DNA from 2 places in the Nocardioides sp. NPDC087217 genome. Region 2 is predicted to be linked to the other one. Evidence: predicted binding sites of a transcription regulator. Region 2 holds the regulator's gene; the other holds the start of a gene.
What was found. The regulator LexA, encoded in region 2, represses DNA repair genes until DNA is damaged. The targets are predictions, from matches to a motif close to TCGAACANNTGTTCGA.
Positions count from the first base shown of each region.

Region 1: ruvC (crossover junction endodeoxyribonuclease RuvC) is a predicted target of LexA. The motif match lies at 7,347-7,362, and genes of this name have one in related genera.

Region 1 covers NZ_JBIUZB010000002.1:1,159,263-1,170,064, reverse strand. The annotation lists gene ACIO3S_RS13055 (ROK family protein) at 1-490, opposite strand, end outside; gene xylA (xylose isomerase) at 630-1,784, shown strand; gene xylB (xylulokinase) at 1,795-3,189, shown strand; gene pgsA (phosphatidylinositol phosphate synthase) at 3,390-4,010, shown strand; gene ACIO3S_RS13035 (inositol monophosphatase family protein) at 4,007-4,780, shown strand; gene pdxS (pyridoxal 5'-phosphate synthase lyase subunit PdxS) at 4,873-5,769, shown strand; gene pdxT (pyridoxal 5'-phosphate synthase glutaminase subunit PdxT) at 5,766-6,338, shown strand; gene ACIO3S_RS13020 (YebC/PmpR family DNA-binding transcriptional regulator) at 6,446-7,213, shown strand; gene ruvC (crossover junction endodeoxyribonuclease RuvC) at 7,418-7,900, shown strand; gene ruvA (Holliday junction branch migration protein RuvA) at 7,897-8,496, shown strand; gene ruvB (Holliday junction branch migration DNA helicase RuvB) at 8,503-9,585, shown strand; gene yajC (preprotein translocase subunit YajC) at 9,673-10,041, shown strand; gene secD (protein translocase subunit SecD) at 10,049-10,802, shown strand, end outside.
Region 2 covers NZ_JBIUZB010000001.1:977,403-988,204, forward strand. The annotation lists gene ACIO3S_RS04840 (MXAN_6640 family putative metalloprotease) at 1-1,086, opposite strand, end outside; gene ACIO3S_RS04845 (alkaline phosphatase D family protein) at 1,161-2,831, opposite strand; gene lexA (transcriptional repressor LexA) at 2,918-3,685, opposite strand; gene ACIO3S_RS04855 (LysM peptidoglycan-binding domain-containing protein) at 3,868-4,245, shown strand; gene ACIO3S_RS04860 (hypothetical protein) at 4,357-5,253, opposite strand; gene nrdR (transcriptional regulator NrdR) at 5,652-6,152, shown strand; gene ACIO3S_RS04870 (vitamin B12-dependent ribonucleotide reductase) at 6,317-9,244, shown strand; gene ACIO3S_RS04875 (DUF4440 domain-containing protein) at 9,383-9,748, shown strand; gene ACIO3S_RS04880 (HIT domain-containing protein) at 9,770-10,120, shown strand; gene ACIO3S_RS04885 (hypothetical protein) at 10,172-10,802, opposite strand, start outside.

The DNA of each region.
Region 1 (10,802 bases), on a different contig from region 2:
CGACGGCGCCCTCGACGGTCAGCCCGGGCACCGCCACGCAGGCTCCGGACAGCGGCAGACCCTGGGAGGTGGCGCTGCGGGCGGCAGTGCGGGCCAGATCGATGACGTCGGCGACCACCTCGTCGACCTCGCGGCCGCGGTTGTCCCGGCGTACGACATGGTGGTAGCGCGGCACGCCGGTCAGGTCGGTCACCACGGCAGCCAGGTAGTCGACGTTGACCTCCAGGCCGAGGCCGGCGACGCCTCCGGGAGCGAGGTTGAGCGCCGTGGCGGGCCGGCCGCGCTCGGTCGCAGCCGGGGCGCTCTCCTGGATCAGGCCGGCGGAGATCAGATCGGACACCAGCCCGGATACCGACGACTTCGTCAGACCGGTGCGCGCAGCGACCTGCGCCCGGGAGACCGGGCTGGTGCGGGCGACCTCGCCGAGCACGAGCGCGAGATTGCTCGCCCGCATCCCGGCATGCTGGGAAGGCTCGGTTCTGACGGTCATGCACGGGATTAGACCAAGTTCTGAACTTTAGGTCAAGCGACCCGCTTTCAGGTGTCCAAAGGGTTGACAATGTGACGGCCGTCGCGTTTCATGATCCTCATATAGTCCGAGTCATGAACTAATGTGAGGAAGCAAGGCTATGACGGATTACACCCCCACCTCCGAGGACAAGTTCACCTTCGGGCTGTGGACCGTGGGCTGGAACGGGCAGGACGTGTTCGGCTCGGCGAGCCGGCCTCACCTCGACGTCGCCCACTCGGTGCACAAGCTGGCCGAGCTCGGCGCTTACGGCATCACCTTCCACGACAACGACGTCTTCGCGATCGACGCGAGCGACGCCGAGCGCCAGGCGGAGATCGACAAGCTCAAGGCCGCGCTGGACGAGACCGGTCTCAAGGTGCCGATGGCCACCACCAACCTCTTCGGCCACCCGGTCTTCCGTGACGGTGGCTTCACCTCGAACGACCGCGAGGTGCGCCGCTACTCGATCGCCAAGGTCGCGCGCAACATCGACCTCGCCGCCGAGCTCGGCGCGACGACGTACGTCATGTGGGGTGGCCGTGAGGGCGCCGAGTCCCACGCTGCCAAGGACATCGCGGCGGCGCTGGACCGCTACCGCGAGGCGGTCAACCTGCTCGGCGACTACGTGACCGAGCAGGGTTACGACATCCGGTTCGCCATCGAGCCGAAGCCCAACGAGCCCCGCGGCGACATCCTGCTGCCGACCATCGGCCACGCGCTCGCCTTCATCAACACCCTCGACCGCCCCGAGCTGGTCGGCCTCAACCCGGAGGTCGGTCACGAGGAGATGGCCGGGCTCAACTTCGCCTCCGGCGTCGCCCAGGCGCTGTGGCACGGCAAGCTCTTCCACATCGACCTCAACGGCCAGCACGGGCCGCGCTTCGACCAGGACCTCCGCTTCGGCGCCGGCAACCTGCGCGGTGCGTTCAACCTGGTCGACCTGCTGGAGTCCAAGGGCTACGACGGCCCGCGCCACTTCGACTTCAAGCCGCCGCGCACCGAGGACGAGGACGGCGTGTGGGCGTCGGCCGCGGGCTGCATGCGCAACTACCTCGTGCTGCGTGAGCGGGCCAAGGCGTTCCGGGCGGACCCGGAGGTCAAGGCTGCGCTCGAGGCCTCGCAGGTCGAGGAGCTCTCCGTGCCGACCCTGGCCGAGGGCGAGACGCTCGAGGACATCCGCACGGCGACCTACGACATCGAGAAGCTGGACCACGGCTACGCGTTCGAGCACCTCGACCAGCTGGCCATGGACCACCTCCTCGGGCTTCGTTAGGTTGCAGGGCATGCCGCTCGTCGCCGGGGTCGACTCCTCGACCCAGTCCTGCAAGGTCGTCGTCCGTGACGCGGAGACCGGGGCGCTGGTGCGCTCCGGCTCCGCGCCGCACCCCGAAGGCACGGAGGTGGACCCGGCGGCGTGGTGGACCGCGCTCGAGTCCGCCGCCGAGGCGGCCGGCGGGCTCGCCGATGTCGCCGCCGTCTCCGTCGGCGGGCAGCAGCACGGGATGGTGTGCCTGGACGAGGCCGGAGAGGTCGTACGCCCCGCGCTGCTGTGGAACGACACCCGCTCGGCCGGCGCGGCCGCCGCGCTCAACGCCGAGCTGGGTGCCGCGGCCTGGGCCGATGCCGTCGGGTCCGTGCAGGTCGCCAGCTTCACCGCCACCAAGCTGCGCTGGCTCGCCGAGCACGAGCCGGAGTCGGCGGCGCGGGTCGCGGCGGTGTGCCTGCCCCACGACTGGCTGACCTGGAAGCTCGCCGGCGCCCCGGGGCTGGAGGCGCTGCGTACGGACCGGAGCGACGCCAGCGGCACCGGCTACTACTCGGCGGTGACCGGCGAATACCGTCGCGACCTGCTCAAACGCGCGCTCGGGCGGGACGATGTCGTGCTGCCGGAGGTGCTCGCGCCCTCGGCCTCGGCGGGACGTACGCCGGCCGGGGCGCTGCTCGGCCCCGGCTGCGGCGACAACGCCGGCGCGGCCCTGGGCGTGGGCGCCCGGCCCGGCGACGTGGTCGTCTCCATCGGCACCTCCGGCGTCGCCTGCGCGGTCTCGGAGACACCCACCTCGGACGCGTCGGGCACCGTGGCGGGCTTCGCCGACGCCACCGGCCGCTACCTGCCGCTGGTCGCCACCCTCAACGCCGCGCGCGTCCTCGATGCCACCACTCGGCTGCTCGGGGTGAGCCACGAGGAGCTATCCCGGCTGGCGCTCGAGGCCCCTTCGGGCTCCGGCGGCCTGGTCCTCGTCCCCTACCTCGAGGGCGAGCGCACCCCCGACCGGCCGTCGGCTCGTGGCGTGATCCACGGACTGACCCTGGCCACCGCCGAGCCCGCCTACCTGGCGCGCGCCGCCGTCGAGGGACTGCTCTGCGGCCTCGCCGACGGCATCGACGCGCTGAAGTCCCAGGGCGTCGCGGTCGACCGCGTCCTCCTCGTCGGCGGCGGCGCCCGCTCCGAGGCCGTACGCCGTCTCGCTCCCGTCGTCCTCGGCCACCCCGTCCTGGTCCCCGAGCCGGGGGAGTACGTCGCCGACGGCGCCGCCCGCCAGGCCGCCTGGCTCCTCGCCGGCGGCGCGGAGCCCCCGACCTGGGAGCTCGCCGGCACCGAGACCTACGAGGCCGACCCCGACCCCGCCGTACGCGCCCGCTACGCCGAGGTCCGCGACCTGACCGAAGGCGTATAGCCCAGGCGTCACCCCGGTCGGCCGAGACGTCACCCCGGTTGGCCGAGGCGTCACCTACGTCGGCCGAGATGTCACCCGCTGACCTCTCGGCCGACGCGAGTGACGCCTCGGCCGACGCGAGTGACGCCTCGGCAGAATGTGAGTGACGTTTCGGCGCGCGCAGGTGACGCCTCGGTGGGATCCGATAGCGTGGCCGCGCCATGTTGGATCACATCAAAGGCTTCGTTCAGGGAGTCGTCCTCGCGCCCATCGTCCGGCTGTTCGTGGCGCTGAAGATCAGCCCCGACCTCGTGACGCTCGTCGGCACCATCGGAGTAGCGGTCGGGGCGCTGGCGTTCTACCCGCGCGGCGAGCTGCTGGCCGGCACGATCTTCATCACCTGCTTCGTCTTCAGCGACCTGATCGACGGTGCGATGGCCCGCGCCGTGGGCCGCACGAGCAAGTTCGGTGCCTTCTGGGACTCCACCCTCGACCGGTTCGGCGACGGCGCGGTCTTCGGCGGCCTCGCGCTCTACTTCGCCGGCCCGGGCGACTCCGACCTCTATCTCGCACTGTCTCTGTGGTGCCTCGTCATAGGTGCGGTCACCTCCTACGCACGCGCCCGCGCCGAGTCGCTGGGGTTCACCGCCAACGTCGGCATCGCCGAGCGCGCCGACCGTCTGGTCCTGGTCCTGGTGATGACCGGCTTCGCCGGCATCTTCTCCCTGGACCTGCTCATCTACATCGCGCTGTGGATCCTCGCCGTCGCCTCGACCGTCACCGTCGGCCAGCGCGTCTGGACCGTCCGCAAGCAGGCCCTCGCCGAGGAAGCCGCCTCGTGACCGCGCCGACGGAGTCAGACGTACGCCTGGCCGCGGAGCTCGTCCGCGGCGCCGGCTCGCTCGCCGCGAAGATGCGCATCGAGGGCATCGGCGACTCGATCGAGACCAAGACCTCGGTCTCCGACCTGGTCACCGCCGCCGACAAGGCTGCTGAGAAGGCGATCGTCGAACGCCTGACGGCCGAGCACCCGGGCGACGGCATCCTCGGCGAGGAGGGCTCGGCCCGCGAGTCGACCACCGGCCGGGTGTGGACCATCGACCCGGTCGACGGCACCTACAACTTCGTACGCGGCCTCGACTGGTGGTGCTCCGCGCTGGCGCTGACCGACGGCGACGGCATCGTCCTGGGGGCGATCTACTCACCCGCCGAGGACGCGGTCTACGTCGGTGGCCCCGAGCTGCCCACGACCCGCAACGGCGTCCGGCTCGACGCGATGCCCAACACGCCGCTCGCCCTCGCCTGCCTCACCACCTACCTCCACCCCTCGAAGCTGAAGCATCCGGTCGGCGAGGCATACGTCCGCGTCGCCAGCCGGGCCGCCTCCATCCGGATCCTCGGCTCCGGCTCGATGGACCTCACCGCCATCGCCCAGGGAAAGCTCCACCTCTTCTGTCAGCACTCCGTCCCCGACTGGGACCGCCTCCCCGGCGCCGCCCTCGTCCTGGGCGCCGGCGGAGCCACGACCCAGGTGGAGGCCGGTGGTGTCATCTGGTCGCTGGCCGGCACCCCCAGCGCGGTGGCCGAGGCCGCCGAGGCGTTGACCAGGTAGCAGTCCACTTGGAGCAGTCCACTTTGGGAACAGTGGCCTGACCAGGCCTTTCCGAGGGTGGCGTACGCCTTGTCCCGACCTACGATCGCCCCATGGCAACAAGCATGAACGAGACGGGAACCTCGCGGGTCAAGCGCGGGATGGCGGAGATGCTCAAGGGCGGCGTGATCATGGACGTGGTCACCGCCGAGCAGGCGAAGATCGCCGAGGACGCCGGGGCGGTGGCGGTGATGGCGCTCGAGCGCGTCCCCGCCGACATCCGCGCCCAGGGCGGCGTGAGCCGCATGTCCGACCCCGACATGATCGACGGCATCATCGAGGCCGTCTCCATCCCGGTCATGGCCAAGGCTCGGATCGGCCACTTCGCCGAGGCCCAGGTGCTCCAGAGCCTCGGGGTGGACTACATCGACGAGTCCGAGGTACTGACCCCGGCCGACTACGAGAACCACATCGACAAGTGGGCCTTCACCGTGCCGTTCGTGTGCGGCGCGACCAACCTCGGCGAGGCCCTGCGCCGCATCACCGAGGGCGCGGCGATGATCCGCTCCAAGGGCGAGGCCGGCACCGGCGACGTGTCCAACGCGGTCACCCACATGCGTACGATCCGCCGCGAGATCCGCCGCCTCGGCGCCCTCGCCGAGGACGAGCTCTACGTGGCCGCCAAGGAGCTCCAGGCTCCCTACGAGCTGGTCAAGGAGGTCGCCGAGAACGGCAAGCTCCCGGTCGTCCTGTTCACCGCCGGCGGCATCGCGACCCCGGCCGACGCCGCGATGATGATGCAGCTCGGCGCCGAGGGCGTCTTCGTCGGCTCCGGCATCTTCAAGTCCGGCAACCCGGTCCAGCGTGCCGAGGCGATCGTCAAGGCGACCACCTTCCACGACGACCCCGACGTCGTCGCCAAGGTCTCCCGTGGCCTCGGCGAGGCCATGGTCGGCATCAACGTCGACGAGCCGGCCAGGTCGATCCAGTTCGCGGAGCGCGGCTGGTGACCACCCTCGGCGTACTCGCCCTCCAGGGCGACGTCCGCGAGCACCTCGCCGCCCTCGACCGCCTGGGGGTGAAGGGAACGTCCGTACGCCGTCGGGAGGAGCTCGACGCGTGCGACGCGCTCGTCATCCCCGGCGGTGAGTCGACGACGATGTGGCGCCTGGCGCGTACGTTCGAGCTGCTCGACCCGCTCCGCGAGCGGGTCCGGGGCGGGATGCCGGCGCTCGGCACCTGCGCCGGGATGGTGCTCTTGGCCGACCGACTGCTCGACGCGGCCCAGGGCCAGGAGACCATCGGCGGGCTCGACATCACGGTCCGGCGCAACGCCTTCGGGCGGCAGACGGAGTCGTTCGAGACCGACCTCGAGGTCACCGGGCTCGACGAGACGGTCCACGCCGTCTTCATCCGGGCGCCCTGGGTCGAGGAGATCGGCCCGGGTGTCGAGGTGCTGGCGAGCGTGGGGGAGCACCCCGTCGCCGTACGTCAGAACCAGCTCATGGCGACCTCGTTCCACCCCGAGGTCAACGCCGACGACCGGCTGCACCAGCTCTTCGTCGACACCTGCTGCTGACGGTGACGTACCGCACGTAGTTAGAATGGGTACCTGCTGCCCTGTGACGACTCCGGTGGCGGCTCGACAAGCATCAGCGACGACGCGGGGCAAAGGACGGTTTCCAGATGAGCGGCCACTCCAAGTGGGCAACGACGAAGCACAAGAAGGCGGCGATCGACGCCAAGCGCGGCAAGCTCTTCGCCAAGCTCATCAAGACGATCGAGATCGCAGCCAAGACCGGCGGTCCCGACCCGTCGGGCAACCCGACCCTCTACGACGCGATCCAGAAGGCCAAGAAGCAGTCGGTCCCCAACGACAACATCGACCGCGCGGTCAAGCGCGGGGGTGGGCTCGACGGCGGCGGGGTCAGCTACGACACGATCATGTACGAGGTCTACGGCCCTCAGGGCGTCGCGCTCCTCATCGAGTGTCTGACCGACAACCGCAACCGGGCGGCCATGGAGGTGCGCACCGCGGTCACCCGCAACGGCGGCACCATGGCCGACCCCGGCTCGGTGAGCCGGCTCTTCGACCGCAAGGGCGTCGTCGTCGTGGCCAAGGCGCAGGAGGGCAAGGAGATCTCCGAGGACGACCTCCTCGAAGCCACCCTCGACGCCGGTGCCGAGGACGTCAACGACCTCGGTGAGTCCTTCGAGATCGTCTCCGACCCGTCCGACGTCGTCGCGGTCCGCACCGCGCTCCAGGACGCCGGCATCGACTACGACTCCGCCGAGGTCCAGTTCGTCGCGAGCATGGACATCCCGGTCGCCGACGCCTCGGCCGCCGAGAAGGTCTTCAAGCTCATCGACGCCGTCGACGACCTCGACGACGTACAGAACGTCTTCTCCAACGCCGACGTCCCCGACGAGGTCATGGAGACCGTCGACGCCTGAGCAGTACCCCGGCCGAATCGGTGGTTTCGGCGGGCCGAATCGTTGGTTGTGGGCGACGAAACTCCACTTTCGTCGCCCACAACTGCATTCTCGGCACGCCATACCTCAGGATTCGGCGCGAGGTCTGTAGTCTGCGAACAGACGTTCGATGGAGGTGTGTGCGTGAGGGTGCTTGGGATCGACCCCGGCCTGACCCGGTGCGGTATGGGCGTGGTCGACGGCTCGCTCGGCAGGCCGCTGTCGATGGTGGATGTCGGAGTGATCCGTACGTCCTCAGATCTCCCCGTCTGGGAGCGGCTGGTGACCATCGAGAAGGGGATCGACGCCTGGATCGAGGAGCACCGGCCGGATGCGGTCGCGATCGAGCGGATCTTCGCGCGGTCCAACGTCTCCACGATCATGGGTACGGCCCAGGCCAGCGGCCTGGCGATGGTCTGCGCCGCGCGGCGCGGTCTCCCCGTCGCCCTGCACACGCCCTCGGAGGTCAAGGCCGCCGTCTCCGGCAACGGCCGGGCCGACAAGGCCCAGGTGACCGCCATGGTGACCCGCATCCTGCGGCTCTCGACCCCGCCCAAGCCCGCCGATGCCGCCGACGCGCTGGCGCTGGCCATCACCCACCAGTGGCGCGGAGGCGCCCAGAACCGCATCGAAGCCGCGCTCGCCGCGGCCGGAAGGACAAAGAAGTGATCGCGTCCGTACGCGGCAAGGTCGCCGCCGTCAGTCTCTCCACCGCCGTCGTCGAGGTCGGCGGGATCGGCATCGAGCTGCTCTGCACGCCCAACACGCTGGCCACGCTCCGCACCGGCGAGGAGGCGCACCTGCCGACCAGCCTGGTCGTGCGCGAGGACTCGCTGACCCTCTTCGGCTTCACCGACACCGACGAGCGCACGCTCTTCGAGCTCCTCCAGACCGCCTCCGGCGTCGGCCCGAAGCTCGCCCAGGCGATGCTCGCCGTCCTCTCGCCCGACGGTATCCGGCTGGCCATCGCGGGCGAGGACGCCAAGACCCTCACCAAGGTCCCCGGCATCGGGCAGAAGGGTGCCCAGCGGATCATCCTGGAGCTCAAGGACAGGATCGGCGCCCCGACCGGCACCGCCTCCGCCCCTGCGCGCGCCACCGCAGCGGCGCCGTGGCGCGACCAGGTCACCGAGGCCCTCGTCGGCCTGGGCTACAACGCCCGGGACGCCGACAAGGCGGTGACCGCGATCGAGCCCGAGGCCGGCGACCAGGCCAACATCTCCTTGCTGCTCCGGGCAGCTCTACGCACCCTTTCGAAGGCATAGGAACCCATGCACGAGGACGACCTGGACCGAGCCGAGGAGGACTACTTCTCCTCGCTCACCATCGCCGAGGCCGACGGTGACGACCGGGCCGTCGAGGCCGCGCTGCGCCCGAAGACCCTCGACGAGCTGATCGGCCAGCAACGCGTCCGCGAGCAGCTCGGCCTCGTCCTGGAGGCGGCGCGACAGCGTGAGCGGGCCCCCGACCACGTACTCCTGTCCGGCCCGCCAGGCCTCGGCAAGACCACCCTCGCCATGATCATCGCGGCCGAGATGTCGGCGCCGCTTCGGATCACGAGCGGTCCGGCGATCACCCATGCCGGCGACCTGGCCGCGATCCTGAGCGGGCTCAACGAGGGTGAGGTTCTCTTCGTCGACGAGATCCACCGAATGAGCCGACCCGCCGAGGAGATGCTCTACCTGGCGATGGAGGACTTCCGGGTCGACGTGGTCATCGGCAAGGGCCCGGGCGCGACCGCGATCCCGATCGACCTGCCGCCGTTCACGCTCGTCGGCGCGACGACGCGCGCCGGCCTCCTTCCCGGCCCGCTCCGGGACAGGTTCGGCTTCACCGGACATCTCGAGCTCTACGACCCGGCCGACCTCGAGCTGATCGTGCGCCGCTCCGCGGGGCTGCTCGACGTCACCCTCAAGGACGACGGCGCCGCCGAGATCGCCGGCCGCTCCCGAGGCACCCCGCGGATCGCCAACCGGCTGCTGCGCCGCGTCCGCGACTATGCCCAGGTCAAGGCCGACGGCACGGTCACCCAGCAGATCGCCGAGAAGGCGCTCGATCTCTACGAGGTCGACCCGCTCGGCCTGGACCGCCTCGACCTGGCTGTCCTCGACGCCCTGTGCCGGAGGTTCGGCGGCGGCCCGGTGGGCATCTCCACCCTCGCCGTCGCGGTGGGGGAGGAGCGCGAGACGGTCGAGGAGGTGGCGGAGCCGTTCCTGGTGCGTACCGGCTTCCTGGCACGTACGCCGCGGGGCCGGGTCGCGACCCCGGCAGCATGGGAGCACCTCGGCCTGCCGGTGCCGGCCAACGCCGAGGCTGCGGCCTGGTCCAAGGAAACGCTCTGGGATGAGGCCTGATTCACAGTCTCAACCAGGTGCCTGGTTAGACTTGCACGTCGCCGTGCGCCTGCCGGTGACCACTCAGACTGTCGGAGCCGAACCCCCGTGGAATTCCTTCCTTTTATCGTCATCATCGTCCTGTTCTACTTCCTGTTGATCAGGCCGCAGCAGAAGCGTGCGAAGCAGGCTCGTGAGCTCCAGCTCAACCTCCAGCCGGGTGACCGGGTGATGCTGACCGCCGGGCTCTTCGGCACGGTGACGGAGGTCGAGGAGACCACGACGAACATCAAGGTCGAGATCGCCGACGGCGTCGTCATCCAGGTCGTGCGCCAGGCCGTGGCCCAGAAGGTCACCGAGGCGCCCGCGGAGGAGTCCGACGAGGAGACCGGCGAGGAGCGCGAGGTCGAGGCTGCGGCCGACGAGACCTCCGCCGACGCCGAGAACGTCATCGTGGACCTCGACAAGAAGGACTGACCAACACATGGCACGCAAGACAGCGCGCCCCGGCCGGACACTCGCACTGCTCTTCTTGGCCATTGCGATCATGTTCGGCGGCATCGCGTTCGCCGGCACCTGGAAGCCCGAGCTGGGCCTCGACCTGCGCGGCGGCACCGAGATCTCGATGACCGCGGAGAACTCCGAGGGTGGATCGGTCCCGAGGGAGAGCCTCGACGAGGCCAAGTCGATCATCGACCAGCGCGTCAACGGCTCCGGCATCACCGGCGGCCGGGTGACCACCGAGGGCAACGACGTCATCAAGGTCTCCATCCCCGGCACCGGCAAGGTGCAGCAGGAGACCGCCGAGCGCGTCCGCCAGACCGCGAAGCTCCGCTTCCGCCTGGTCGCCTGCAGCCCGCAGAAGACGTGTGGTGCCGCGGACCCCAGCGGCTCGATGGTCGAGGACCCCTCGGCCGGCACCGTGCCGGGCACCTCGCCGCGCGCGGCGTTCGGTGGTGAGACCGCCAGCGCCTCCGAGACCGCTAGCGCGTCCGAGCAGGCCTCCGAGAAGGCGTCCGAGAGCGCCGACCCGAGCGCCAGCCCCTCGGCCTCGGCGGGTGCCAAGCCGGAGAAGCCGAACGAGAACGAGGTCGTCAAGGTCGACGACGCGGTCAAGTTCATGCGCACCGTGCCGCAGGAGTGGGCGACCGCCTACAACTCCTTCACCTGCCCCGCACCGGGCGCCGAGCCGGCCGAGGACATCCCCGGAAAGCCGCTGCTGACCTGCGACGACGACG
Region 2 (10,802 bases):
GCGGATGTACTGCTGCTTAAGCGTGGTGCCACGAGCGGCAAGCGCCTGTCGGATGGCGGTGGTCGAGTAGGTCGAGGGCGCTCGGTTCCAGATCGAGAGGACGACCTCCGGCAGGGTCCCGCGCTCCTTGGCGAAGCGCTCGGACAGGTAGCGGAAGAAGATCCAGTTGCCGTAGATGCCGAGGTTGGAGGCGTAGGAGTTGTCCAGCGGCTTGCGCTGGTCCTCGAGCTGGCCGTAGCCCAGGTACTGCCGGTTGTCGTTGATGCTGTCGTAGACCTCGTCCTCGACCCAGGTCGCGGTCGACTCCATCATCCAGCGGTCCTCGCCGGCGTCGTAGGCGAACTGGACCGCGTGGAAGTATTCGTGGGCGGCGGTCACCCGGAGGTTCTCGGTGGGTGTGTTGACCGTGCCGTACTCGCTGGTGGCGTAGTCGTTGTCCATGACGCAGTAGGCCGTCGCGGCCGTCTTGGAGACCTTGGTCTCAGGCGCGCAGTAGCCGTAGTAGCCCTCGTCGTAGAGGTTCTCCAGGTAGATGTCGACCTTGCCCGGGGTGACCGACTTGTCGGCCGCGGGCTTGCGGTAGCCCGCCTGCACGTAGAGGTTGTGGACCTTCGTGACCACGTCACGGACCTGGTTCGCGTACGTCGACGAGGCGCGGTCGCCGCCCTTGCCCGGCGTGTAGTGGACGCAGACCGCGTCGCTGCAGGTCTGGGTGGCGGTGCGCGGGCGGGCGAGCAGCTCACGCGCGGCCGCCTTGTTGGAGCCGTCCAGGGCGTCCTTGGCGTTCCACAGGTCGGTCAGCGCGATGGTTGCGTCGGGCCGGCCCGCGACGTGCCGACCGGGCACGACCTGGCGAGCGCCGCGCACCGACTGGTTGCGCTTGACCTTCTTGGCCGCGGCGAGCGCCTCCCGGGCCGCCTTCTCCGTCACCGGCTGCGCGGCGCTGGTGTCACCGCCGGTCCTCACCGAGGTCGCCGGCGTCGAACCGGTTGCGGGCATGGTGGCGACGAATGTCGCGGCGACCATGCCTGCGATCAGGACGAGGGATCGTTGTTTGCGGTTGATCCGGCGGGCAATGTTTCGCATGAGATACCAGACGTTCGGGAAGGCAGACCTGGGCAGTCTAAGCGCAGAGCGCCGCTGTGTCCGGGGGACACGGCCTAGACGGGCTCCGTGACGTGATGGAGCCTGTTCCTTCCGGTTGCGGTGGCGTACGACCTGGTCCAGGTGGCGGTGGTGGTGGAGTCCTTGCGCTCGCCGATGACGTACCAGTCCATCTGAGCCCGGTTGCGGGTCACGTCGAGGACGGAGTAGCCGTGGTCGTCGAAGTTGAGGTAGCGGACGTGGCGGTTGGCGGTCCTGATGATGTTCTCGACCGTGAGGCTGACCGTGCGGCGCGGCGCACCGAGGATGTCCTTGAGGTTGTTCGAGGTCACCGAGGTGGCCACGAACTCGACCCCGGCGGTCTTGCCGAGCGGGTAGACGGCGGAGTCGTACGGCAGGTCGCAGGCCCACGCCGAGTGGATGTCGCCGGTGACGAAGACGGTGTCGGTGATCGCGTGGTTGCGGATGTGCTCGAAGAGCTCGGTGCGGTCGGCGGTGTAGCCGTCCCACTGGTCCACGTTGTAGGCGATGCCGTTGTCGGGCAGCAGGCCGGTGACGTCGTTGACCGGGCTGATGAGGCTCTTGGGGAGCGCGCCGAAGGTGACCGGCGCGATCATCACCGGGTTGCCGACGATCTTCCACTGAGCATCGGTGAGCAGGCCGTCCTTGAGCCAGGCAAGCTGCTCGTCACCGGTGATCGTGCGGTCAGGGTCGTCGACGCCGGAGAGGTCGGTGCGGGCGACCTGCTGGGAGCGGTAGGAGCGCAGGTCGAGCATGCTCAGCTCGAGCAGGTTGCCGAAACGCAGCCGCCGGTAGATGCGGTCGTGGAGGTGGCTGTCGGTCTCCACCGTGGCTGTGCCGTCGACGCGCAGCGGCATCCACTCGTCATAGGCCTGGTTGGCGTTGGTCTTGCGGTCGATCCAGTCGTACTCGCCGGGCTCGTTGTTCTCGGCGCCCAGCAGCCAGGCGTCGTTGGCCGACTCGTGGTCGTCCCAGGTGACGATCCAGGGCAGCCGGGCGTGGGCGGCGGAGAGGTCGGCGTCGCGCTTGTACTGCGCGTGCCGGATCCGGTAGTCGGCCAGCGTGTGCATCTCGTGGGCAGGCTCGTGCGGCCGGACGTTCTCGTTGGCCATGCCGTAGCCGTACTCGCCGGGCGCGTACTCGTAGAGGTAGTCGCCCAGGTGGAGGATCGCGTGCAGGTCGTCGCGGGCGGCCAGGTGGCGGTAGGACGCGAACCAGCCGGCCTGCAGGTTGGAGCAGGAGACCACCCCGAAACGTACGTTCTCCGGGGTTGCGTCCGCGGCCGGAGCGGTGCGGGTGCGGCCGACCCGGCTGGTCTGGCCGTTGTAGGTGAAGCGGTAGAAGTACCAGCTCTCCGGGGCCAGGCCGGAGACGTCGAGCTTCACGGTGTGGTCGCGGTCGGGGCCCGTCTGCTGGGATCCCTTCGCGGTGACGCGGCCGAAGTCGGCGGTGGGTGAGACCTCCCAGCGGACCAGGACCTCCTCACCCTGTCCGGACCCCGGAGTCGCGTCCACGGTCGGCGTGACCCGGGTCCAGATGACCACGCGGTCCGGGAGTGGGTCACCGGAGGCGACACCGTGCTGGAAGTGGGTGAGCGCGCCGCTCGCTGCCTCGGCGGGCTCGGGAAGAGCGATGGCTCCGGCCCCTGCGGCGGTCGCCAGCCCGGCGGCGATGAGGGTACGGCGGTCGATCTGCGTCTGGGTCACGCTGTATGGAACGACGCAGCCGCCGGCCCTGTCATGGGCCGGCGGCTGGATTTCACGCAGTGTTCCCGGACTGGTTCCGGGAGGGCTCAGAGGCTTCGCAGAACCGCCGTCACCTTGCCGAGGATGGTCGCGTGGGTGCCGTCGATCGGCTCGTACGCAGCGTTGTGCGGCAGCAGCCAGACCTTGCCGTCCTTGCGGGAGAGCGTCTTGACCGTGGCCTCGCCGTCGATCAGCGCGGCCACGATCTCGCCGTTCTCGGCGGTCGGCTGCTGGCGCACGACCACGAAGTCGCCGTCGCAGATCGCCGCGTCGACCATCGAGTCACCGGAGACCGAGAGCAGGAAGAGGTCGCCGTTGCCGACCAGCTGCTTGGGCAGCGGGAAGACGTCCTCGATGCTCTGCTGGCTCGAGGTCTCCTCGGCCAGGATCGGGCCACCGGCCGCGATCCGCCCGACCAGGGGGACCATGGCGGCGTCGGGGTTGGGGTTGATGTCGGCCTCGGCGGTGATCGTCGACTCGGGCTCCTCGCCGGACATGGCCTTGCGGTGGGCCATCACCTCCGGGAGGAAGACCTCCAGAGCGCGCGGTCGCTTCGGGTCCTTGCGGATCAGACCACGCTGCTCCAGCGCACGGAGCTGGTGGGCGACGCTGCTGGTGCTGGTCAGCCCGACCGCGGCCCCGATCTCGCGCATGCTGGGCGGGTAGCCGCGCTGCTCGATGCTGTCGCGCAGGTGAGCGAGGATGCGCTGCTGACGCGGCGTGAGCCCGGTCGCGTCCGGCGGCCCGTCGGGCAGCTCGCGGACGCGGCTCTTCTTCGAACCGCCTGATCCGGTGCCTGTCTTCTGCGTGGTCATGTCATCACATTAGTCCCTCTGGCACCACGACATCAAACATTTGTTCGACCTCGTGGGCGGCGCGTGTCGGCGTTCGAAAATTCTTGGGGTCGCTACTTGCGTTGTTCGAACACGTGATCTACCTTCGAACATGTGCTCGATCGAACACGTGATCGAGAGACTTGTGATCAGGAGGCCGTGAGATGAGTGCAACAGTCTATGTGCTGCCCGTAGCCGAGCCGCCGCGTCCGGCGCCGGAGGTGCGTCGCTCGACCGTGCGGCTCACGCGTCGCGGCCGAGTCGTCGTGTTCGCATTCGCGCTCGTCGTGCTCTTCGGGATCGCGCTGATCGGGGCACGGGTGGCGTTCGCGGTGGAGAACGGTGCGGACAAAAGCCCCTCCACCTCCGCCCACACGATGGTCGTCGGCGATGGCGACACGCTCTGGGACATCTCCTCGAAGGCCATCGCCGGCACCGACTCCTCGATTCGGGAGATGGAGCAGAGGATCAAGGAGCTCAACGGTCTCGAGTCCTCGATGCTCGTGTCCGGACAGACGCTGATCGTTCCGACCGCGCCGTAGGGCGCCGCTATAGATGTCCGGCTGCTCCTTCGACCCTGGCAGCCGGCTACCGGGGAAAGTGAGAGTGCTGCAGACGATGGGAAGCGTCTGCAGCACTCTCGCTGTGTCGGGTCAGTGGCGCCCGCGGTAGGGGCTGTCCGGCTCGGCCGGCGGCCACTGCTTGTTGCGTGTGCTGTGTCGCGGCGGCCACTCGTCGTCCGGCTCGACCGTCGGTTCCTGGGGCTGGCGCTGGGTGGGCATCGCCTGGGTCGCGGCGGGGTCCTGGGTCAGTCGAGCCCGCGAGCCGGTCTGGCCGTAGCCGGTCGGGGTCTGGTAGGCGCCGGACTGATACTGCGGGGAGCTGGCCTGCTGGGTGGGGTAGCTGTCCGTGCCGTATCCCTGCGAGCTGTACCCCGGAGTGCTCTGTGGTGTCGACGTCGGTGTCGGCGGGCTGGAGTAGTAGGGCTGTGGGGCGGGCGGCGGGCTGGTCGGCGGTTGGTAGGACGGCGCACCGTAGGCGGCCCGGCTGCCGGTGTTGCCGTAGGCCTGGTCGCTGCTGGGGTAGCCGTAGGGCGACTGGGAGCCGGTGTCGGTATAGGCCGAGCGGTTGCTGGTGTCGCCGTAGGGCGGCTGGCTCCCGGTGTCGGAGCTGTGCCGGCCGTACGAACCGGTGTCGTCGTAGCCGTAGGAGCCGGTGCCGTAGTAGTCCTGCTCCGGGTAGGCCTGCTCAGGGTAGGCCTGGTCGGAGTAGGCCGGGGCCGAGTAGTCCTGCTCCTCGACGTAGGCGTTGGAGTGGCTTCCGGTGTAGTCGTCGGTGGGTGGCGTGGTGGGGGAGCCGGAGAAGGCCCGCCAGGCCTTCCCGGCGAAGGTGAAGGTCAGGAAGAGGCAGGCGACTGCAACGACCGCCGCGATGGCGAGCTTCGCCCAGGCGCCGGAATCGCCTCCCCGTGCGTCGGCCCCGAAACCGACGGCGACCCACACGAGCACTCCCCAGATGACGAGGAAGGCCAGTGTCGCGATCGCAGGCAAGATGAAAGGTGGCCGGGGACCGCTTCTGGGGCGCGTGCCTCTCCGCGACCCGACGCGATTTCCTCCGGAGATGTTTGTCACGGGGGTCATTCTTACTCATCCAGGCCAGTCCGTCGCCGCTGAACCGGAATCTTTCGGTGTTTGACCGGCGACACGCCGGACACGCGGGTAAACACGGCGCTCGCTTGCATCGTCGTGGGGGCGGGCGTACGGTTACCACTACATCTAGTAGTTACACCGCTGTAGTTATCCACATCTAGTTCACATGAACAGGCGGATGGCCCACAGCGATGGGGGTGTTGTTCCACAGGGACTCACGCTCATATCCACAGGTTCCACAGGCTCGGGCCGCCAATGAGACGGCCTGGATCCACAGGTCTCACGAGAGGGGCTCGACCGTGCACTGTCCGTTCTGCCGACACAGCGACACCAAGGTGCTCGACTCCCGCGTGGCCGAGGACGGTGGCCAGATCAGGCGCCGCCGGGTCTGCCAGGAATGTGGGAAGCGGTTCACGACCGTCGAGCAGATGCAGCTGATGGTGGCCAAGCGCTCCGGCGCAGCGGAGCCGTTCAGTCGCGACAAGGCGGTGCACGGCGTACGCAAGGCTTGCAAGGGTCGGCCGGTCACCGAGGACCAGCTCGCCTGCCTCGGCCAGGAGGTCGAGCAGGCGCTGCGCAGCCAGGGGCTGGCCGAGGTTCCCAGCAACGAGGTGGGGCTGGCGATCCTCGCGCCGCTGCGGGAGCTCGACGAGGTGGCCTACCTGCGCTTCGCGAGCGTCTACCGGGCCTTCGGCTCGGTGGAGGACTTCGAGCGTGAGATCCAGATGCTGCGTACGGAACGGGAAGTCCAGGACTTCGAGGCAGAACATCCGGTCGAGGCCCCGGTGGGCTCCGACTAGGTCCCACGGGACACACAGACCGGCCCGGGCAGGCCGTGGGGAAGCGACCTGCTCGGGCCATTCAACGGCACAGCCAGCGGAAACAGATAGAACAGAGCAAGGACTCCACCATCAGCACCGACCAGCAGTACGGCACAGCGATCGATGACAACAGGGGGAACGAAATGACAGACACGGCAGCAGAGGCACAGGCATCGGCGAAGGCAGGCGCCGGGCTGAAGATCGAGCGGATCTTCAGCACCGAGGGCGTCCACCCCTACGACGAGATCACCTGGGAGCGGCGCGACGTCGTCCAGAAGAACTGGAAGACCGGCGAGACCGTCTTCGAGCAGACCGGAGTGGAGTTCCCCGACTTCTGGTCGATCAACGCCTCGACGATCGTGACGACCAAGTACTTCCGCGGCGCGCTCGGCACCGAGAAGCGTGAGCAGAGCCTGAAGCAGCTGATCGACCGGGTCGTGAACACCTACGTCGCCTCCGGCAAGGAGAACGGCTACTTCGCCTCCGACGACGACGCCGACCTCTTCGGTCGCGAGCTCACCTGGCTGCTGGTCAACCAGCACTTCGCCTTCAACTCGCCGGTCTGGTTCAACGTCGGCACCGAGTCCCCCCAGCAGGTCTCGGCCTGCTTCATCCTCTCGGTCGACGACTCCATGGACTCGATCCTGAACTGGTACAAGGAGGAGGGCCTGATCTTCAAGGGCGGCTCCGGTGCCGGTCTCAACCTCTCCCGCATCCGCTCCTCCAAGGAGCTGCTGAAGTCCTCCGGCGGCACCGCCTCCGGCCCGGTCTCCTTCATGCGCGGCGCCGACGCGTCCGCGGGCACCATCAAGTCCGGTGGCGCCACCCGCCGCGCGGCGAAGATGGTCGTGCTCGACGTCGACCACCCCGACATCGAGGAGTTCGTCGAGACCAAGGCGCGCGAGGAGGACAAGATCCGCGCGCTGCGCGACGCCGGCTTCGACATGGACCTGGGCGGCAAGGACATCTCGTCCGTGCAGTACCAGAACGCCAACAACTCCGTGCGCGTCTCCGACGAGTTCATGCGCGCTGTCGAGGAGGGCAAGAAGTTCGGCCTCCGGGCGCGTACGACCGGCGAGGTCATCGAGGAGATCGACGCCCGCGAGCTGTTCCGCAAGATCTCGATCGCTGCGTGGGAGTGTGCCGACCCGGGTCTGCAGTACGACGACACCATCAACGACTGGCACACCAACCCGGAGACGGGCCGGATCACCGGCTCCAACCCGTGCTCGGAGTACATGTCGCTGGACAACTCCTCCTGCAACCTGGCGTCGCTGAACCTGCTGAAGTTCCTCAAGGAGGACGACACCTTCGACGCGGTCCGCTTCCAGCAGGCCTGTGAGGTCGTCTTCACCGCGATGGACATCTCCATCTGCTTCGCCGACTTCCCGACCGAGGCGATCGGTGAGACCACCCGCGACTACCGCCAGCTCGGTATCGGCTACGCCAACCTCGGCGCCCTGCTGATGGCGATGGGCCTCGGCTACGACTCCGAGGGTGGCCGCACCATGGCCGCCGCCATCACCTCGCTGATGACCGGTGCCGGCTACAAGCGCTCGGCCGAGCTGGCCGGTGTCGTCGGGCCGTACGCCGGTTACGCCCGCAACGCCGAGGCCCACCAGCGGGTCATGCGCAAGCACCAGGCCGCCAACGACGCGGTCCGCTCGATCAACCCGGTCGACCGCAACATCATCGACGCGGCGACCCGCGTGTGGAACGACGTCGTCGAGATCGGCAAGGTCAACGGCTTCCGCAACGCGCAGGCCTCGCTGCTCGCCCCGACCGGCACCATCGGCTTCATGATGGACTGCGACACCACCGGCATCGAGCCCGACTTCTCGCTGGTCAAGTTCAAGAAGCTCGTCGGCGGCGGCTCCATGCAGATCGTCAACCAGGTGATCCCGCGCGCGCTGAAGAAGATGGGCTACCAGCCCGAGCAGATCGAGGCGATCGTCGCCTACATCGCCGAGCACGGCCACGTCATCGACGCCCCCGGCCTGCGCCAGGAGCACTACGAGGTCTTCGACACCGCGATGGGCAAGCGTGCGCTGCAGCCGATGGGCCACGTACGCATGATGGCGGCGACCCAGCCGTTCCTCTCCGGTGCGATCTCCAAGACCGTCAACCTGCCCGAGACCGCCACGGTCGAGGAGATCGAGCAGGTCTACATGGAGTCGTGGAAGCTGGGCCTGAAGGCCACCGCGATCTACCGCGACAACTGCAAGGTCGGCCAGCCGCTGGCCGACGGCAAGTCGGAGGGCGCCAAGAAGGACCAGGGTCTCTCCACCGCTGCCGCTGCGGAGGCCGCGGCCGCCGAGGTCGAGCCCGAGGTCGTCGAGAAGATCATCGAGAAGATCGTCTACGCGCCGACCCGCAAGCGCCTGCCGAAGTCCCGCGTCTCGCGCACCACCTCCTTCACGGTCGGTGGCGCCGAGGGCTACATGACCTCCGGTGCCCACGCCGACGGCGAGCTCGGTGAGGTCTTCCTCAAGCTCGGCAAGCAGGGCTCGACCCTCGCCGGTGTCATGGACGCCTTCTCCATCGCGGTCTCCGTCGGTCTCCAGTACGGCGTGCCCCTGGAGACCTACGTCTCCAAGTTCACCAACCTGAAGTTCGAGCCCGCCGGCCTGACCGACGACCCGGACGTACGCATGGCGCAGTCGCTCATGGACTACGTCTTCCGCCGCCTGGCGCTGGACTACATGTCCTTCGAGGATCGCTCGGCTCTCGGCATCTACTCCGCCGACGAGCGTCAGCGCTACCTCGAGACCGGCTCCTACGAGCAGCTCGGCAACGGCACCACCGCCGCCGAGCTGGTCCAGAAGCCGGCTCCGGAGCGCAAGGCTGCTCCTGTCGCCGAGCCGGTCGAGGCCGAGGCCGAGGAGGAGACTGAGGCCGAGGTCGTCGAGGAGGCGCCGAAGGCCACCGCCCACACCACCGCCGAGCTGCTCGAGTCGATCAGCGGCATGGCCATCGACAGCCCGCTCTGCTTCACCTGCGGCACCAAGATGCGCCCCGCCGGCTCCTGCTACGTCTGCGAGGGCTGCGGCTCGACCTCTGGTTGCAGCTGAGCCTGAAGGCTGAATGAGTCCGGTCCCGCACCCGAGCCTGGGGTGCGGGACCGGCTCGTTTTCAGAGGTGACGTGGGAGTCTCGGTGTCACTGGGTGACATCAGGACTCCCACGTTCCTCTCGATTACCATGCGGCACGTGAGTGACGCGGACCTGGCCGAGGTGATGGCGCGCGAGCGCGAGTTGCAGACCGCTGCGGTTCGCGCGGACAAAGAGCGGCTCACCGAACTTCTGGCGCCAGACTTCGAGGAGATCGGTGCGTCGGGACGAGTGTGGGATATTCAGTCGATTCTCGGGATGCTCCTAGCCGAGAACGACAAGGCTCCAGACATCGAGGTGCACGGACTCGCAGGGCGCGCGATCACGGATGACGTGATGATGGATCGGTGGCAGTCGGTCAGGGGTGGACGACGGGTCCACCGAACGTCTCTGTGGCAACGACGCCCCGAAGGTTGGCGCCTAGTGCACCATCAAGGAACGCCCGCGCCTGAAGCTGACGGCTAGGCCGACGACGTGGGAGTGCTCGTGACCGCAGGCGCCTCGTACCACGGAAACGACTTCTACTGTGACGTCGCCATTCCCCACCCCGACCGTCTCGAGGTGGTGCACAACAGCGCCAGGGTGCTGGCGTTCCACCACACGCGGCCGTTCTGGGCGGTCCATGTCGTGGTGGTGCCCAAACGCCACATCGGGTCGCTCACAACTGTGGGCGACGAGGATGAGATCGATGTACGTGAGCTGTTCGGTGTCGTCCAAGCAGTGGCCAGAGACGTGGAGGTCGAGCATGGCGCCGCGGCCGTGCTCACCAATCTAGGCGCCTACCAGGACTCCAAGCACCTGCATGTGCACGTCCATAGCGGCGGGCGCCGAGATTGATCCGGCGACGTGGGAGCCCCGGTGTCACTGGGTGACATCGGGACTCCCACGTCACCTCCAGTTCTCCAGGGTGCAATCGTCTCCGCACCTCGTCGGGTCCTCCGTCCAGCCGCGCTGGTGCAGTAGTTGCGTGACTCTTGCGGCCGTTCGGCACTGAGTCTCGAACACTTGGTGCCAGCGAAGGCGGGCGGTGAGCCTGCCGCCCAGCGCCAGGTCGTCGAGGTCGCGGTCGGTGTCGCGGCCCTGAGCTCTCCAGGACTCGTGGTTGAGGCGGCCGTCGAGCTCCACGACGAGGCCGTACGCCTCGTATTCGACGTCGCGAAACTCGTTGCCCGTCGGAGTCAGTCTCTTGCTCTGGCGGGTGCCCGTGGGGAGCCCGTGGGCGCGTTCGACGCGGGTGAGGTAGCCGTGCTCGAGGACCGAGCAGGTGCCCGCCTCCACGTCGGCGAGCAGACCGGTGATGAAGCCGCGACGGGGGAGACGTGGGTGGCGCTTCAGGGCTGTGCGTACGGCATCGGTCGTCACTCCACGGCGGCCGATGATGTCGGTGAGCAGGCCGATGACCTCGATCTCGGAGGTTGCCTCGCGAGCTCGGAGGAGGGCGTTGTCTTCGAGCTTGAGCCGCGGCGGGCGCTGGCCGGCGAACATCTGGCGGGCCAGCCCGACGACGCGGTGGACTACG